Regions from separate parts of the Buttiauxella noackiae genome, predicted to be linked through region 2. Evidence: predicted binding sites of a transcription regulator. Region 2 holds the regulator's gene; the other holds the start of a gene.
What was found. The regulator Fur, encoded in region 2, represses iron uptake genes when iron is present. The targets are predictions, from matches to a motif close to ATAATAATGAGAACNACTATCAA.
Positions count from the first base shown of each region.

Region 1: a site for Fur is predicted at 1,667-1,689, ahead of zupT (zinc transporter ZupT). Genes of this name have one in related genera too.

Region 1 is NZ_JPRU01000004.1:236,334-244,641, reverse strand. It holds one part of gene IX31_RS23025 (IS3 family transposase) at 1-873, shown strand, start outside; gene zupT (zinc transporter ZupT) at 887-1,654, opposite strand; gene ygiD (4,5-DOPA-extradiol-dioxygenase) at 1,854-2,642, shown strand; gene IX31_RS18845 (glutathionylspermidine synthase family protein) at 2,707-3,867, opposite strand; gene IX31_RS18840 (DUF1190 family protein) at 3,874-4,548, opposite strand; gene tolC (outer membrane channel protein TolC) at 4,708-6,201, opposite strand; gene nudF (ADP-ribose diphosphatase) at 6,409-7,041, shown strand; gene IX31_RS18825 (DUF1249 family protein) at 7,044-7,466, shown strand; gene cpdA (3',5'-cyclic-AMP phosphodiesterase) at 7,492-8,308, shown strand, end outside.
Region 2 is NZ_JPRU01000001.1:1,558,110-1,566,417, reverse strand. It holds gene chiP (chitoporin ChiP) at 147-1,544, shown strand; gene chiQ (ChiQ/YbfN family lipoprotein) at 1,592-1,924, shown strand; gene fur (ferric iron uptake transcriptional regulator) at 2,016-2,468, opposite strand; gene fldA (flavodoxin FldA) at 2,751-3,281, opposite strand; gene ybfE (LexA regulated protein) at 3,431-3,712, opposite strand; gene ybfF (esterase) at 3,848-4,624, opposite strand; gene seqA (replication initiation negative regulator SeqA) at 4,809-5,360, shown strand; gene pgm (phosphoglucomutase (alpha-D-glucose-1,6-bisphosphate-dependent)) at 5,386-7,029, shown strand; gene kdpE (two-component system response regulator KdpE) at 7,080-7,757, opposite strand; gene kdpD (two-component system sensor histidine kinase KdpD) at 7,754-8,308, opposite strand, start outside.

The DNA.
Region 1 (8,308 bases), on a different contig from region 2:
AGTCCGGCCCCCAAAATAACCGTTACGCGCGCATGCCAGTTCCTGGGGCACAGCAGACAGGCGTGGTATCAGGACAACACAAGGCGCAGAAAACGCCAGGAACAACATGCCCGGGTTCTTGCGTTTGTTACCCGCGTCAGGTGTCGTCAGCCGCGAATCGGTACGCGTAAACTGCACTATCTGCTGAACACTCAGGCCGATAACATGCTGAATATAGGACGAGACCGTCTGTTTAACCTGCTGAATGAATACCGGCTCCTGGTGCCAGTGAAACGGGCGTATCACAAAACCACCAACAGCCACCATCGCTTTTACCGGCATCCTAATTTGCTGAAACCCGGCCCGGGACAGGTTACCGCCCTTGAGCCAGAGCAGGTCTGGGTTGCCGACATTACGTACCTTCCACTGCTCAGTGGCACAGCTTATCTGAGTCTGGTCACAGATGCCTGCTCCAGAAAAATCATGGGTTATCATGTCGGGGAAAACCTGCAGACAGAAAATGTGGTAAAAGCGTTCAGACAGGCTCTGAGGCGAAGAAAAACGACGGYGRCCCTGGTTCATCACTCTGACAGAGGACTGCAATACTGTTCAGTGCTTTATCAGTCAGTCCATGAGAAAAACGGGATAACCTGTTCAATGACCGATGGTTATGACTGCTACCAGAATGCGCTGGCTGAGCGAATAAACGGGATCCTGAAAAATGAGTTTTTACTCTCGCGTCCTGCAGACCTGGCGCAGGCCCGGGAAATGGTAAAAGAATCCGTGGCGATTTATAACCATGAGCGGCCACACCTGGCCCTGAAATACAAAACGCCCGATGATGTTCATCAGGCGTTTTACAGACAGAAAACTGTCAACGTATATCAGGACTAGTCAATATCGAGTATTATCCAATCCCATTAGTTTGCAGCAACGTCAGGCTAAACCCCATCACTGCCATACCGCAAAGAACGCCATAACTCGGATTGTTATGTGGGTCGATTTCCTTAGCGAGCGGCATCAGTTCGTCAACCGACAACGCCACCATGATGCCTGCGACGGCAGCCATAATTGCAGCCATTAAAACTGGCGAAATCATCGGGCCTAAAATCAGCCAGGCCAATACACCACCGAGAATTTCCGCAAGTCCCGAAATCCCAGCCCAGAAGATAGCTTTGCGTTTTGAACCCGTAGCCGCGTAGACCGGGCCTGCCACGGCCAAACCTTCAGGAATGTTGTGCAATGCTACTGCGAGCGCAATCCCCATCCCTAATTCCAGGTTACTACTGGCAGTCACAAAGGTCGCCACCCCTTCAGGGAAGTTGTGTAGGCTAATACCCAGCGTTAGCAGCAATGCGGTGCGGCGTAAGTTACGCGGCTGCGGCTTGCTGTCCATCAAGTCTTGCGGATGCGCATGGGGCAGGGCGCGATCGAGTGCGAAATAGCCCAGCAAACCCAGCATAAACATGCCATAACCCAGTACCGGCGACATTCCCTCGGTATGAAGTGCGGCTGGCAGCATCTCCATTAAAGAGATAAGCAGCATAATGCCCGCTGCAAAGCCGAGGGAAAATGCCAGCACACGGTTTGATGGTTTCTGGCCGAGGACGCCAAGAAAAGCACCAATGAAAGTGGCTCCCCCTGCTAATAGGGTCAGGATCAAGGGTACTGACATTTATCACTCCTTTTGATAATGATTCTCATTCATATTAATGGGCGATGTGATAAAAATCGAGAGCCAGTTGAGAAGCTTTACACATCGCTTACATTCAAATTTCCTGAAGATCTTCATCATTCTTATCTGAGTTCTTCATAGCGTAAAAGCGCGTACTGTAGTTTTCATAAACTGAATGACCTGATTAAAGGACACTACCATGACAACTCAACGAATGCCTGCGCTGTTCCTCGGACACGGTAGCCCAATGAACGTGCTTGAAGATAACCAATATACCCAAGCCTGGCGCCATTTGGGAGAGACCTTACCGCGTCCAAAAGCAATTGTGGTTGTATCTGCGCACTGGTTCACTAAAGGCACGGGTGTTACGGCAATGGAAACGCCAAAAACCATCCATGATTTCGGCGGCTTCCCACAGGCCTTATACGATACTCATTACCCCGCACCGGGCTCCCCTGAGCTGGCACAACAGTTGGTCGATTTGCTGGCACCCGTTCCGGTGATGCAAGACAAAGAAGCCTGGGGGTTTGATCACGGCTCCTGGGGCGTTCTTATAAAGATGTACCCGAATGCTGATATTCCAATGGTGCAGCTCAGTATCGATAGTACCAAACCAGCCGAGTGGCATTTTGAAATAGGCCGTAAACTGGCGACGTTACGCGACCAGGGTATTATGCTGATTGCCAGTGGCAACGTTGTCCATAACCTGCGTACTGCGCGCTGGCATGGTGAAAACACGCCATACCCATGGGCTGAGTCGTTTAACCAATATGTGAAAGACAATCTCACATGGTCTGGGCCGGTTGCCGAGCACCCGTTGGTGAATTACTTGCAGCACGAAGGCGGATCGTTATCTAACCCAACTCCGGATCACTACCTGCCATTACTGTATGTATTGGGGGCGTGGGATGGTAAAGAGCCGATAACTCTACCAACGGACGGGATAGAGATGGGATCGTTGAGTATGCTTTCGGTGCAAATCGGCTGACACGTTATAATTCAAATTGCATATGCTGATATAAAAAAGGCGCGAAATTCGCGCCTTTCGGTATTTATTCTACAAATATATGCGGATAGAAGCGCGATAGATCCTGAGTGATTAGCTCGCGATCCTCACGAATACCAATTCCTGCAGGTTGATCGTTGATAAGCCAACTGCCGATCAACACATAACTGTCGCCAAATTTAGGTAACTGATAGAACTCCTGCACAATCATACCTTCTTCACCGTAAGGGCCATCGACACGGGCAATTTCTTCGCCGTTTTCGATGATCTTCACATTCGCGCCTTCGCGAGAGAAGATTGGCTTCACCACGTACTTATTCATCGGCGGATAGTTATCTTCGGCGAAATAAGCAGGCAGTAAGTTTGGATGATCCGGGAACATTTCCCACAGCATTGGTAGCAATGCTTTGTTGGAAATAATGCTCTTCCAGGCAGGTTCCAGCCAGCGAACGCCAGCGTCTTCGAGTTTGGTGGAGAACATTTCACGCAGCATGAATTCCCACGGATAGAGCTTGAACAGGTTACTGATAACCTGATCCTGCAAATCGGTGAACTGGCCTTTCTCGCCCAGGCCGATTTCTTCCATGTAGACGAATTCGCTCGCCACTTCTGCTTCAGCTGCACAATCTTGCAAATACTGGACAGTACCGCGATCTTCTACTGTGTCCTGGCAGCATGCGAAATGCACCAGATTGAAACCGTGCTGCTGTTTTAATTCAGCAAAACGCTCGATGATCTTTTCTTGCAGGCTGTTGAACTGATCGCTTTGGGCTGGCAGGTTGCCGGCCTGGATCTGATCTTCCAGCCAGATCCACTGGAAGAATGCCGCTTCGTATAAAGACGTTGGCGTGTCGGCGTTGTTTTCCAGCAGCTTAGGTTCACCAGCGCCATCCCACGCAATATCCAGGCGTGAGTAAAGAGATGGCTGTTGCGTGCGCCAGGACTGACGCACAAATTCCCAGGTGTGCTTAGGAATGCGGAACTTAGCCAGCAGCTCATCGCTGCCCACAACTTTTTCTACAACTTTCAGGCACATCTGATGCAGTTCAGCGGTGACTTCTTCCAGGCGTTCAACTTGAGGGAGTGTCAGCTTGTAATATGCGTCTTCACACCAGTACGGCTCGCCATACATGGTGTGAAAGTTAAAACCATATTCTGTGGCTTTTTCGCGCCAGTCCGGGCGCTCAGTAATCGCAATTCTTTCCATAATTTCTTAGCCACCCATGGAGCGAGAAGAACCCGTTGCGCTGTTGCTGCGCTGCATTGTTGATTGTTTGGCGACTGAATCACCGAAACCGCCACGAGTTACTGTGCTGGTAGTTGCAGGTTTTGGCGCCATAGCAGTTTTCGGAACTGTAGCCGTACGACCAGGTGTGGCTGCACCGTAGCTTTTACCGGTGGCATCGGCGTATTTACCATAAGCCGGGCTTGCTGGGTTTTTCGAGGTGAACAGCGGTTGCTGAGCAAAGCCTGCTCCGCCACCCATCAGACGGCCCATCATGTAGCCTGCCATCAGCGGCATCCAGAAGCTGCCGCTTTGTTGTGGCTGAGCCTGAGCTTGTTCACCCGCCATGCTTGCCTGTGCTGGAGCTTGCTGACATTGGCCTTCACCAAATTCAGCGATACATTCTTCGCGTGAAGCATATTTCGGTGCGGTACGTTCTGCTTCTTTCAAGGCATTGTTAAAAGCAGTCGTACATTCGGCACTTTTGCCTGGGTTGGCCTGCGAGCATTCATCCGCGTTTTGATACATGGAAACTGTTTCGTCATTTTGTTCGCAACCGGCAAGCATAAATACTGCGGTAACTGCCAGTGCGACCGGCGTCAAATGGCGTGCGTTCCAGCTTTTGCGGAACGATGCGTGATTTATGATTTTTGTCCGTTTCATTATTCTGTCCTGAGCCCAGTGGTCATGGTGCTTAGAATAGGGGATGAATGGTTGAAATTGAAGCGATGACGACTGTTTGGAGGGAGATCTTTACCTTGCCTTACGTTCGGATGCGTAAGTTGTGACGGGGGCATGTTGTCATGCCCCCGAAATAGCCAATCAGTTACCGAATGGGTTAGCTGATTTTTTGTTTGTTGCTGAGACTGGAGTGGCTTGTGCAGGTGTTTCCGTCTTAGTGGTTGCGGCTGTATCAGCTGAGTAACCATCTGCGCGGGCATTCTGGTCTGGCGTTTCTGGCGCGACGCTTTCGGCAGTCGTTGGTACTGGTTTGCCTAATGTGCCGTTCAACGCAACCAGATCTTGTTCGTTAAGTGTACCCAGAGCTGATTTAATATTCAGCTGGTTGATCAGGTAGTTATAACGAGCACTAGAGAGCTGTTGTTTTGCGTTATACAGCGTTGTCGTCGCATCTAACACATCAACGATGGTACGTGTACCCACGGAATAACCTGCTTCCATTGCATCTAAAGAGCTTTGGGCAGAGACAACCGCTTGTTTATAAGCGTTGATGGTACTGATAGAGGCGTTAACGTTGTTAAACGAAGAACGCACCGTTTGCACCACGCTACGATGTGCGCTTTCCAGTTGCTCACTTGCGCCAACAAAGTTGTATTGCGCTTGTTTCACCTGAGAGGTTACAGAACCGCCGCTATACAATGGCAGGGAGAAGTTCAGACCGATTTTATTCTGGCCTACACCCTGGTCATCGTACGCCTGGCTGGTGGTTTTAGAGCCGCTGTAATTAGTGTCAGAAACACCGGTAGAAGCGGTTAAACCTACAGTTGGCATATGGCCCGTTTCAGCGTAACGAATTTGCTCGCGCGCCAGGTCCTGCGACAGACGTGCCTGTAACAATGCCAGGTTACGCTTTTCAGCCTCTTTCAGCAGATTATTTACTGCATCAGGTTTGTTGGTTTTGAAGCCATCAACATTCAGCGAAGCCAGAGACGGATAGTAGTTACCGGTGACCTGGCGTAACGTTTCTACCGCGTTATCCAGATTATTCCGTGCAGTCACTTCGTTCGCTAATACGTTATCGTATTGTGCTCGGGCGTTCTGTACGTCTGTGATTGCAACCAAACCAACGTTAAAGCGCTGAGTAGTTTGATCTAACTGGCGATAAATAGCCTGTTTCTGTGCTTCTGTGTAGGAGAGTGCGTCAATGGCACTCAACACGTTGAAATAGGCAGTAGCAGTATTCAGGATCAGTGTTTGCTGGTCGGTCTGATAAGTAACATCTTGTATACCGGCAGATTTCTCTTGCAGTGTGAGCGCACGCCATTTCGACATATCAAAAATGGTTTGTGTTAATTGCAAAGAGGCACTGGTCGTAGTGGAGTCGATGCCATTCGAGTCACGGAAGCCATTGCTGTATCCATAATCAGCACCAAGGCCTAGCTGCGGTAGTAATGGGCTGCGTGCTTCGTTGATTTTTTCGAATGCGGCATCACGGTCAGCAGCGGATTTTCGCAAGTCCGGGTTGCTTAAACGTGCCTGCTGATAAACCTGCATCAGGTTTTCTGCCTGGCTCATGGCACTGAAACCCGTTAGGCTCAGACCGATAAGAATTGGGAGCAGTTTCTTCATTTGCATTCCTTGTTGTGAAGCAGAAATTGTTTGTTAGCGCTGACAAGAGCCGAAAATGATCGCCGATTCTAGCAGAGTCTGCCAGCTGGGAAGCTTGGCGTAATGTGCCATCTGCCCTTAATTTTCATCAATCTACCACATAGGAAATGAAACGGCAGTCGTACAGACTTGTATTAGCACATTTCATGACCATAAAAATATCAGGAAACCACTATGACTAAGCAAAAAGATCAACTTGTCACGTTAGGTAAAAACGATGTTGAAATTATTGCACGGGAAACGCTTTATAGCGGTTTTTTTTCGCTAGATCTTTATCGCTTCCGCCATCGCCTGTTTAATGGCGAAATGAGTGGTGAAGTTCGGCGTGAAATTTTAGAACGCGGGCACGCCGCAGTACTGCTACCCTATGACCCTGTGCGAGACGAAGTTGTATTGATAGAGCAGATTCGGATTGCTGCCTATGACACAAGCGAGAGCCCGTGGCTGCTCGAACTGGTTGCAGGAATGATTGAAGAAGGTGAAAGCGTCGAAGACGTTGCTCGCCGCGAAGCAGTTGAAGAGGCTGGAGTGGTTGTCGGTCGGACTAAACCGGTCATTAACTACCTGGCAAGCCCCGGCGGAACTAGTGAGCGTTTATCTATCCTTGTTGGGGAAGTGGACGCAACTTTGGCTACGGGCATACATGGTCTGGCAGATGAAAATGAAGATATTCGTGTTCATGTCGTGAGCCGGGAACAGGCTTATCAGTTAGTAGAAGAAGGGAAAATCGACAACGCAGCTTCAGTCATCGCACTGCTTTGGCTGCAATTGCATCATGAGAAATTAAGAGCCGAGTGGAACAACTAAACATGAAGCGCTACACACCTGACTTCCCGGAAATGATGCGCCTGTGCGAAACCAATTTTGCACAACTACGACGCCTGCTTCCTCGTAATGATGAGGTAGGTGAAAAAGTCACTTATCAGGTCAGTAGCGCCCAATATCGACTCACTATCCTTGAGTCGACACGCTATACAACTCTTGTGCAAATCGAACAAACGGCCCCAACTGTGAGCTACTGGAGCCTACCATCGATGTCGGTCAGGCTATATCATGACGCGATGGTCGCGGAAGTGTGTTCAAGTCAGCAGATCTTTCGCTTCAAAGCGCGTTATGATTATCCTAATAAAAAGTTGCATCAACGCGACGAAAAGCATCAAATTAACCAGTTTCTAGCCGATTGGCTGCGTTATTGTTTGGCGCATGGAGCGATGGCGGTTCCGGTTTGTTAGTGAGGGTGAAACCTAAGGACACCATTTGGAAAGCCTGTTAAATCTTCCTGTGGCCGGTGGGGGCCAGATCAGGATCTTGCAAATTACAGATACCCACCTGTTCTCTGGAAAGAACGAAACGCTGCTTGGTATCAATACCTGGATGAGTTATCAGGCTGTTATTGACGCCATCCTCGCTGAGCAGCGTCATTACGACCTTATCGTTGCAACTGGGGATTTAGCCCAGGATCATAGTGCGCAAGCCTACCAACACTTTGTTGAAGGCATAGCGGAGATTCCTGCGCCCTGCGTTTGGCTTCCCGGTAATCACGATTTCCAACCGGCGATGTTTAGCTCGTTGCTGGAAGCCGGTATTTCCCCGGCGAAACAAGTTTTCTTAGGCGATAGCTGGCAGATTTTGTTGCTGGACAGCCAGGTGTTTGGTGTCCCACATGGTGAATTGAGCGACTATCAGCTCGACTGGCTCGAGCGCAAGCTCGCCGGTGCACCTGAACGCCATACTCTATTGTTGTTGCATCATCACCCTGTCCCTGCGGGCTGTAGTTGGCTGGATCAACATAGCCTGCGCAATGCCGCCGAGCTTGATAACGTGCTGCAAAAATTCCCAAAAGTGAAAACTCTGGTGTGTGGGCATATTCATCAGGAGTTAGATCTCGACTGGAATGGCCGGCGCATGCTGGCAACACCTTCTACTTGCGTGCAATTCAAACCTCACTGCTCTAACTTCACCCTCGATACCATCGAGCCCGGTTGGCGCTGGCTGGAACTTCATCCAAACGGTGGGGTGACTACTGAGGTTTGTCGCTTGAAAGGTGCGGTGTTTAACCCAGATACCGCGTCAG
Region 2 (8,308 bases):
TCGCGTCGCGAAAAATAGTCTTAAGGGCAGCAGTAATGCGGGCAAATATTCATAACCGCTTTAGCCGTTAGGCATTTTTACTTTTTTTCGCCATAAGGCGTCTTTTAACGTCCGGCGATTATTGATACGTCAAAGAGGAATAATATATGCGTACGTTTAGTGGCAAACGTAGTGCACTGGCGCTTGCAATTGCAGGTGTCACGGCTCTTTCAGGACTGGTAGTCATCCCTCAGGCAAGTGCCGCAGGTTTTATTGATGACTCGACTCTGACCGGTGGTGTTTATTACTGGCAACGTGAGCGTGACCGTAAAGATGTTACGACTGACAAATATGAAACTAACCTTGCGCACTCTACCTGGAACGCCAACCTGGACTTCCAGTCTGGTTTCGCCGCTGACATGTTCGGTCTCGATATCGCGGCCTTTACTGCTATCGAAATGGCAGAAAACGGCGACAGCGGTCACCCGAACGAAATCGCATTTTCCTCTGTAAACAAAGCTTACGACGAAGATTATTCAGGTGATAAAAGCGGTATTAGCCTCTATAAAGCAGCAGCTAAATTTAAATACGGTCCAGTTTGGGCGCGTGGCGGTTACATTCAGCCAACCGGGCAAACCTTGCTCGCACCGCACTGGAGCTTCATGCCTGGTACTTATCAGGGTGCTGAAGCCGGTGCAAACTTTGACTACGGCGATTCTGGTGCGTTGAGCTTCTCCTACATGTGGACCAACGAGTACAAAGCTCCATGGCACCTGGAAATGGACAAGTTCTATCAGAACGACAAAAACACCAAAGTTGAATATTTACACTCTCTTGGCGCGAAGTATGACTTCAAAAATGATTTCATTCTCGAAGCGGCATTTGGGCAGGCTGAAGGCTACGTTGATCAGTACTTCACCAAAGCAAGCTACAAATTTGATATCGCCGGCAGCCCGTTAACAACCAGCTACCAGTTCTACGGCACGCGTGACAAAGTTTCTGATGGCAGCGTTAACGATCTGTACGACGGCACAGCATGGTTACAAGCTCTGACTCTCGGATACCGCGTGGGCCAGGTTGATTTGCGTCTTGAAGGAACTATTGTTAAAGCCGATGGCCAACAAGGTTACTTCCTGCAGCGTATGACCCCAACTTATGCATCTTCAAACGGTCGTCTTGATGTGTGGTGGGATAACCGCTCTGACTTCAACGCCAACGGTGAAAAAGCAGTATTTGCTGGCGCGATGTATGACCTGAGCAACTGGAATCTGGCAGGTTGGGCAGTGGGTGCTTCTTATGTGTACGCATGGGATGCAAAACCAAGCTCTAAACCAACCACTGACGGTTACTACGATGCTGATAATCGCCTGAAAGAATCTGCCTACAGCCTTGATGCATTGTATACCGTTCAGGATGGCCGTGCGAAAGGTACTCTGTTCAAACTGCACTTCACTCAGTATGACAACCATTCAGACATCCCAAGCTGGGGCGGTGGTTACGGCAACATCTTCCAGGATGAGCGCGACGTGAAATTCATCGTCATCGCACCGTTCACCATCTTCTGATTCGAATCCGGGCGTGAAAACGCCCGGTTTTTTTAAGGATATCAAGCATGAAAAAAATCATTCTGACTGTGGTGATGGCGTTAGGTTTGAGTGCATGTGCACAGCAACAACCTAAAACTGCTCCGGAAGATTCAAAGCTGAAACAAGCATATAGTGCCTGCATTAACACTGCAGAAGGTAACCCTGATAAAATCCAGGCCTGCCAAAGCGTGCTGAATGTACTGGGTCAGGAAAAAGAGCATCAAGAGTTTGCGAAGAAAGAAACCGTTCGCACACTGGATTACCAGAACTGCATTCAGGCAACACAAACGGGTAATGACCAGGCTGTTAAAGCTAAATGCGATAAAATCTGGCAGGAAATCCGCGCAAACAACAAATAGTTACCGTATTTGAGCAATAAAAAAACCGGTGAATTGTCTCACCGGTTTTTTTATAGGTGACATCCGGGTCAGGGATGTCAGGCTATGCAGATTACTTTTCGCTGATTTCGTGCGCGTTTTCGTCGGTACGGCAATCACCTTCAGCGCAATGACCGTACAGGTACAGGCTGTGGTTAGTCAGACGAATACCATGACGTGATGCGATTTCGCGCTGGCGGGCTTCGATTGAATCATCACTGAATTCAATAACTTTGCCGCAGTCCAGGCAAATCAGGTGGTCATGGTGATGCTGTTGCGTCAGTTCGAATACGGATTTGCCGCCTTCGAAGTTATGACGAGTCACAATGCCTGCATCATCAAACTGGTTTAATACACGATAAACTGTGGCGAGACCAATCTCTTCGCCCATATCAATCAGACGTTTATATAAGTCTTCCGCACTGACGTGATGGTTCACCGGCCCCTGCAACACTTCAAGGATTTTTAATCGCGGAAGCGTGACTTTCAGGCCGGCCTTCTTTAATGCGGTATTATTGTCAGTCATGCGGAAATTGTCCTGTTGCTTAACGATTCGCTCGGACTCAGGGTGAGCGTTAAGATGAATGCGTCTCATTATAGAACTGCCACTTCTAAATGGGAACCGCAAGTATTATGCATAATCAAGCTAAGAAATGGCGGTTGAGTCGCGATTTGATTGCCTTGTTAGCTATTTTGTCAGGAGTTCATTGTACAGGGACAAACTGGAAAGTTAAAAATTTGTAGCAATTATTTTAATCGGAAATAACTATCAATGCGGCGCAACCTAATAGTTGTGCCGCATCTGGAATCAGGCGTTGATGATATCAGCCAGGTTTAGTTCTTCAGAAACTTGTTTAACCCACTTCTGAACACGTTCAGCAGTAAGTTCAGGTTGACGGTCTTCGTCAATTGCCAGCCCAACAAAGTGGTCGTCGTCTGCAAGACCTTTAGACGCTTCGAAATGATAACCCGCCGTTGGCCAGTGACCGACGATAGCTGCACCACGCGGCTCAATGATGTCACGGATAGTACCTAATGCGTCACAGAAGTATTCTGCATAGTCTTCCTGGTCACCACAGCCGAACAGGGCAACCAGTTTGCCATTGAAATCAACTTCTTCCAGAGTTGGGAAGAAATCATCCCAGTCGCACTGCGCTTCGCCGTAGTACCACGTTGGAATGCCGAGAAGCAGAATGTCGAAGCCTTCCAGGTCTTCTTTGCTGCTCTTAGCAATGTCATGCACCTCAGCAACATCCTTACCGAGCTGTTTTTGAATCATTTTCGCGATATTTTCGGTGTTACCGGTGTCGCTGCCGAAAAAAATGCCTACGATTGCCATGAGTAAAATAACCTCTTGATACTTAATGGTATGGTGGCTGCTATTTAGCCACAGATAGGGCAATCATAGCAGAACACATCACAGTGCGGAAACTGCTATGACCCCGTAGTGCACAGTCTGCAAAATCTAACAGGGAAGCAGCATTAAAACTAACTGAGATGTTGCTTCAGTTGTTCGAGCAGCATCTCTTCAATCAATTCACTACGACTGATATTGCGCGCTTCAGCCAACTGATTGAGAGCATCTACCGCATCGTTATTGAGCTTTAGCTCCACTCGCTTCAGGCCGCGTACTTTATCGCGCTTGAGTTGGTTGCGTTTATTGATACGCAATTGCTCATCACGCGTTAGCGGATTGGTTTTTGGTCGCCCCGGGCGACGCTCGTCCGCGAACAGATCTAATGTAGTACGGTCCGTTTGTTCTTTTGCCATGATTAGACTACTGACAGGGAATTCAGGTGGCACGGAGCGGGGTGCTCTGGCGCATTTTAGCGCGCAATCATACATCAGCATGGCTTGCGCGCCAACGCGTTAGCCACATCTTGCGGCCAGTCGGTTTGTTTTTAATCAGTTTGTCGTTGTTGTGTCGATAAAACGATGGATTGCGCGCAAAACAGCATCAGGTTTTTCTGCGTGAACCCAGTGTCCGGCACCGGCAACCACATGAGCACGTGCCTGAGGAAACTGGGAAAGCAGTTGGCTACGATGTGATTCATCAACATAAGGAGATGCGCCGCCGCGAATAAATAGCGCCGGTTCGTTCCATGCGGGAATGTTTTCCCAGCCGACAATATGCTCATATTGCTCCCACAGCACCGGCACATTGAATTTCCATTCGCCATCGGCAAAGGATTTCAGTAAGAACTGAATGACACCTTCTTCATCAAGATGCTCGCGCATCACGGTCGCGGCCTGCTGGCGAGTTTTAACATCAGATGCGCTAACCGCATTAATCGCTGCGAAAATCTCATCATGGCGACGAACCTGATAATCCACTGGCGCGATATCAATCAGCACTAATTTATCAATACGTTCAGGGGCAATGGCAGTCAGTGCCATCGCCACTTTGCCGCCCATTGAATGGCCAATAATAATCGCTTTCTCAAAGCCAAATTCATCGAGCGTTTCGACCACATCCTGCGCCATTGCTGGGTAGTTCATCTCAGCGCTTCGTGGTGATAAACCGTGGTTGCGAAGATCGATTTGCAGCAACGTATGATCCTGCCCAAGGTCACGGGCCAGCACGCCCAGGTTATCAAGGCTACCAAAAAGACCGTGAATAAGGACGATGGGGGAATTACTAGTCGATTGTTGTGCAGTTTGCAGGCGAGCATTCAATTTCATGGCAAAGTTCTTTTTTTTTACTTCGTGTGGTTAGGGTATCATAACGGCATTCAGCCTTAGTGCCGCAAATTTCCAGTTTAGTCTGACTTTGTGGTGTGACAAAAGCCTGGCGCTACCCGAGGTTGGGATTTGTCCTTATAATCCCAATTACTTGCATTCAGAAAAGATATCGCACTGGATTAAGATGAAAACAATTGAAGTTGATGACGAGCTCTATCGCTATATTGCCAGCCACACGCAGCACATTGGTGAAAGCGCGTCCGATATTTTACGGCGCATGTTGAAATTTACCGCCGGCCAAACTCCAGCTACAACAGCAACTACCGGTCAGACGGCGGCAACGGCTGCTACACCTGCTCCGGAAGCCAAACCCGTAAATAAAGCACGCGATCGCGTTCGTGCGGTTCGTGAATTACTGCTGTCCGATGAATATGCGGAGCAAAAGAAAGCGGTTAACCGTTTTATGATGGTGCTTTCAACTCTTTATACACTTGATGCTCAAGCTTTTGGTGAAGCGACTGAATCGTTGCATGGTCGTACACGTGTCTATTTTGCAGGTAATGAACAGACGTTGCTGCAAAATGGAAACCAGACCAAGCCTAAGCATGTTCCAGGAACGCCATACTGGGTTATAACTAACACCAATACTGGTCGTAAATGCAGCATGATCGAACACATCATGCAATCAATGCAGTTCCCGGCGGAATTGATTGAAAAGGTTTGCGGCACAATTTAACACCTCGCGTCAGAAGGAAAGGCCAATGGCTAACCACCCTCGTGCAGGACAACCGGCACAACAGAGCGATTTGATTAACGTAGCCCAATTGACGGCCCAGTATTATGTACTGAAGCCTGAAGTGGGGAATAGCGAACACGCGGTGAAGTTCGGTACATCCGGTCACCGTGGTAGTGCGGCACGTCACAACTTCAACGAGCCTCACATTCTGGCAATTGCTCAGGCGATTGCAGAAGATCGTGCAAAAAATGGCATTACCGGGCCGTGCTACGTGGGTAAAGATACCCACGCGCTGTCTGAACCTGCGTTTATCTCCGTCCTGGAAGTGCTGGCTGCGAACGGTGTGGATGTCATTGTGCAGCAGGCGAACGGCTACACGCCAACGCCGGCCATTTCTCACGCCATTCTGACGCATAACAAAAATGGCGGTGCACAGGCAGACGGCATCGTTATTACCCCTTCGCACAACCCGCCTGATGACGGCGGTATCAAATACAATCCACCAAACGGTGGCCCGGCTGATACTAATGTCACAAAAGTTGTTGAAGATCGCGCTAATGCCTTGCTGGCTGCGGGTCTGAAAGACGTAAAACGCATTTCTCTTGATCAAGCTTGGGCAAGCGGCCACGTGCAAGAGCAAGATTTGGTGCAGCCGTTTATTGAAGGGCTGGTGGATATCGTTGATATGGCCGCCATCCAGAAAGCAGGCCTAAAACTGGGTGTTGATCCGCTCGGTGGCTCTGGCATCGAATACTGGCAGCGCATCGCGAAGCACTACAATCTTGATTTGACGATTGTTAACGATCATGTCGATCAAACTTTCCGCTTTATGCACCTTGATAAAGATGGCGCAATCCGTATGGATTGTTCATCCGAGTGTGCAATGGCTGGTTTGTTGGCACTGCGTGATAAATTCGACCTGGCATTTGCCAATGACCCGGATTACGACCGCCATGGTATCGTCACGCCTGCTGGCCTGATGAACCCAAATCATTATCTTGCTGTTGCGATTAACTATCTGTTCCAGCATCGCCCGCAGTGGGGCAAAGATGTGGCCGTGGGTAAAACACTGGTTTCTTCTGCGATGATTGACCGCGTTGTGAACGATTTGGGCCGTAAACTGGTAGAAGTACCGGTTGGTTTCAAATGGTTTGTCGATGGTTTGTTTGATGGAAGCTTCGGCTTTGGCGGCGAGGAAAGTGCTGGGGCTTCATTCTTGCGCTTTGACGGTACACCGTGGTCGACTGATAAAGACGGTATCATCATGTGCCTGCTGGCGGCAGAAATTACCGCAGTGACCGGTAAAAACCCGCAACAACATTATGATGAACTGGCTGCTCGCTTCGGCGCGCCAAGCTACAACCGTCTACAAGCCTCTGCTACCTCTGCGCAGAAAGCGGCACTTTCTAAACTTTCCCCGGAAATGGTTAGCGCAAGTACTCTGGCGGGAGATCCTATCACCGCACGCTTAACGGCAGCTCCAGGTAATGGCGCATCAATCGGCGGCCTGAAAGTGATGACCGAAAACGGTTGGTTTGCAGCCCGTCCTTCCGGTACGGAAGATGCGTACAAAATTTACTGTGAAAGTTTCTTAGGTGCGGAACATCGCCTGCAAATTGAGAAAGAAGCGGTAGAAATTGTCAGCGAAGTGCTGAAAAACGCGAAGTAATTCGTAGAATTGAAAAAGGTGCCGCAAGGCGCCTTTTTTGTTTGCCGAAGCTACAACATAAACCGATACCCAATCCCCGTTTCGGTCAGCAAATGCGTCGGGCGTGCCGGGTCGTTTTCCAGCTTCTGGCGTAAATGGCCCATATAAATCCGCAAATAATGGCTGTGCTCCACAGCGTTTGGTCCCCAGACCTGGTTTAACAACTGACGCTGAGTCAGAACTTTTCCATGGTTATTGATAAGGGTGGCAAGCAGGCGAAATTCGATCGGTGTGAGATGGATTTCCGTGCCTTCTCGGGTAATGCGGCGGTTCGCGAGATCAACGCTGATATTTGAAAACTGATAAACCGGATCGGGCTGCGCAAGGCTTGCATGGCGACGTAAGACGACTCGCAGTCTCGCTTGCAGCTCACCAATACCAAACGGTTTGCTGAGATAGTCATCGGCGCCGGCATCCAGGGCATCAATCTTCACTTGTTCGTCGCTTCGAGCTGAAAGCACCACAATCGGCGTCTGGCTCCATTGGCGAAAATCGCGGATAAAATCAATACCGTCACCATCGGGCAAACCGAGATCGAGAATGACTAAATCGGGTTTGCGCGTGGCGGCTTCCAGCAAACCGCGTTGCAATGTCTCTGCTTCATGTACGCGCAGCGATTCGGCTTCCAGCGCGGTGCGCAGAAAACGACGGATCTCTTTTTCATCTTCAATAATCAGAACTGATATCACATAACCTCGTTCATTTCAGCCAGCTCAGGTTGTGGGGGCAGAGGTAAAATAACATGGAAACTGGCTCCGCCTTCTGGTCGGTTGGCTGCAACAATTTTCCCATCGTGAACTTCGACAATCGCCCGGCAAATTGCCAGACCCAATCCGACACCAGGGATGGCTGACTCTTTGTTGCCCCGGGAAAATTTATCAAAAATCTTCTGCTCTTGCCCAGCCGGAATGCCAGGGCCACTATCCCAGACTTCAAGATCGAGTTTATCAGCCAATGCTTGCGCGCGGATGCCTATGTTTGCCTGGAAGCCTGCGTATTTCGCCGCATTTTCCAGCAAGTTTATCAGCACACGTTCAAACAGTGGGCCATCGACATGAATCAGCATCAGTGGATCAGGTAAATCCAGCGCTATATGCCGTCCGCCCAAACCCGGTTCCAGCATTTTCAGTGCGCTGCCCACCACTTCTTCGAGCGTTAACCACTCTTTGCGCAGATTAAACCCGCCGGACTGAATACGCGCCATATCCAGTAAGTTGTTCACCAGGCGCGTGGTGTTAAG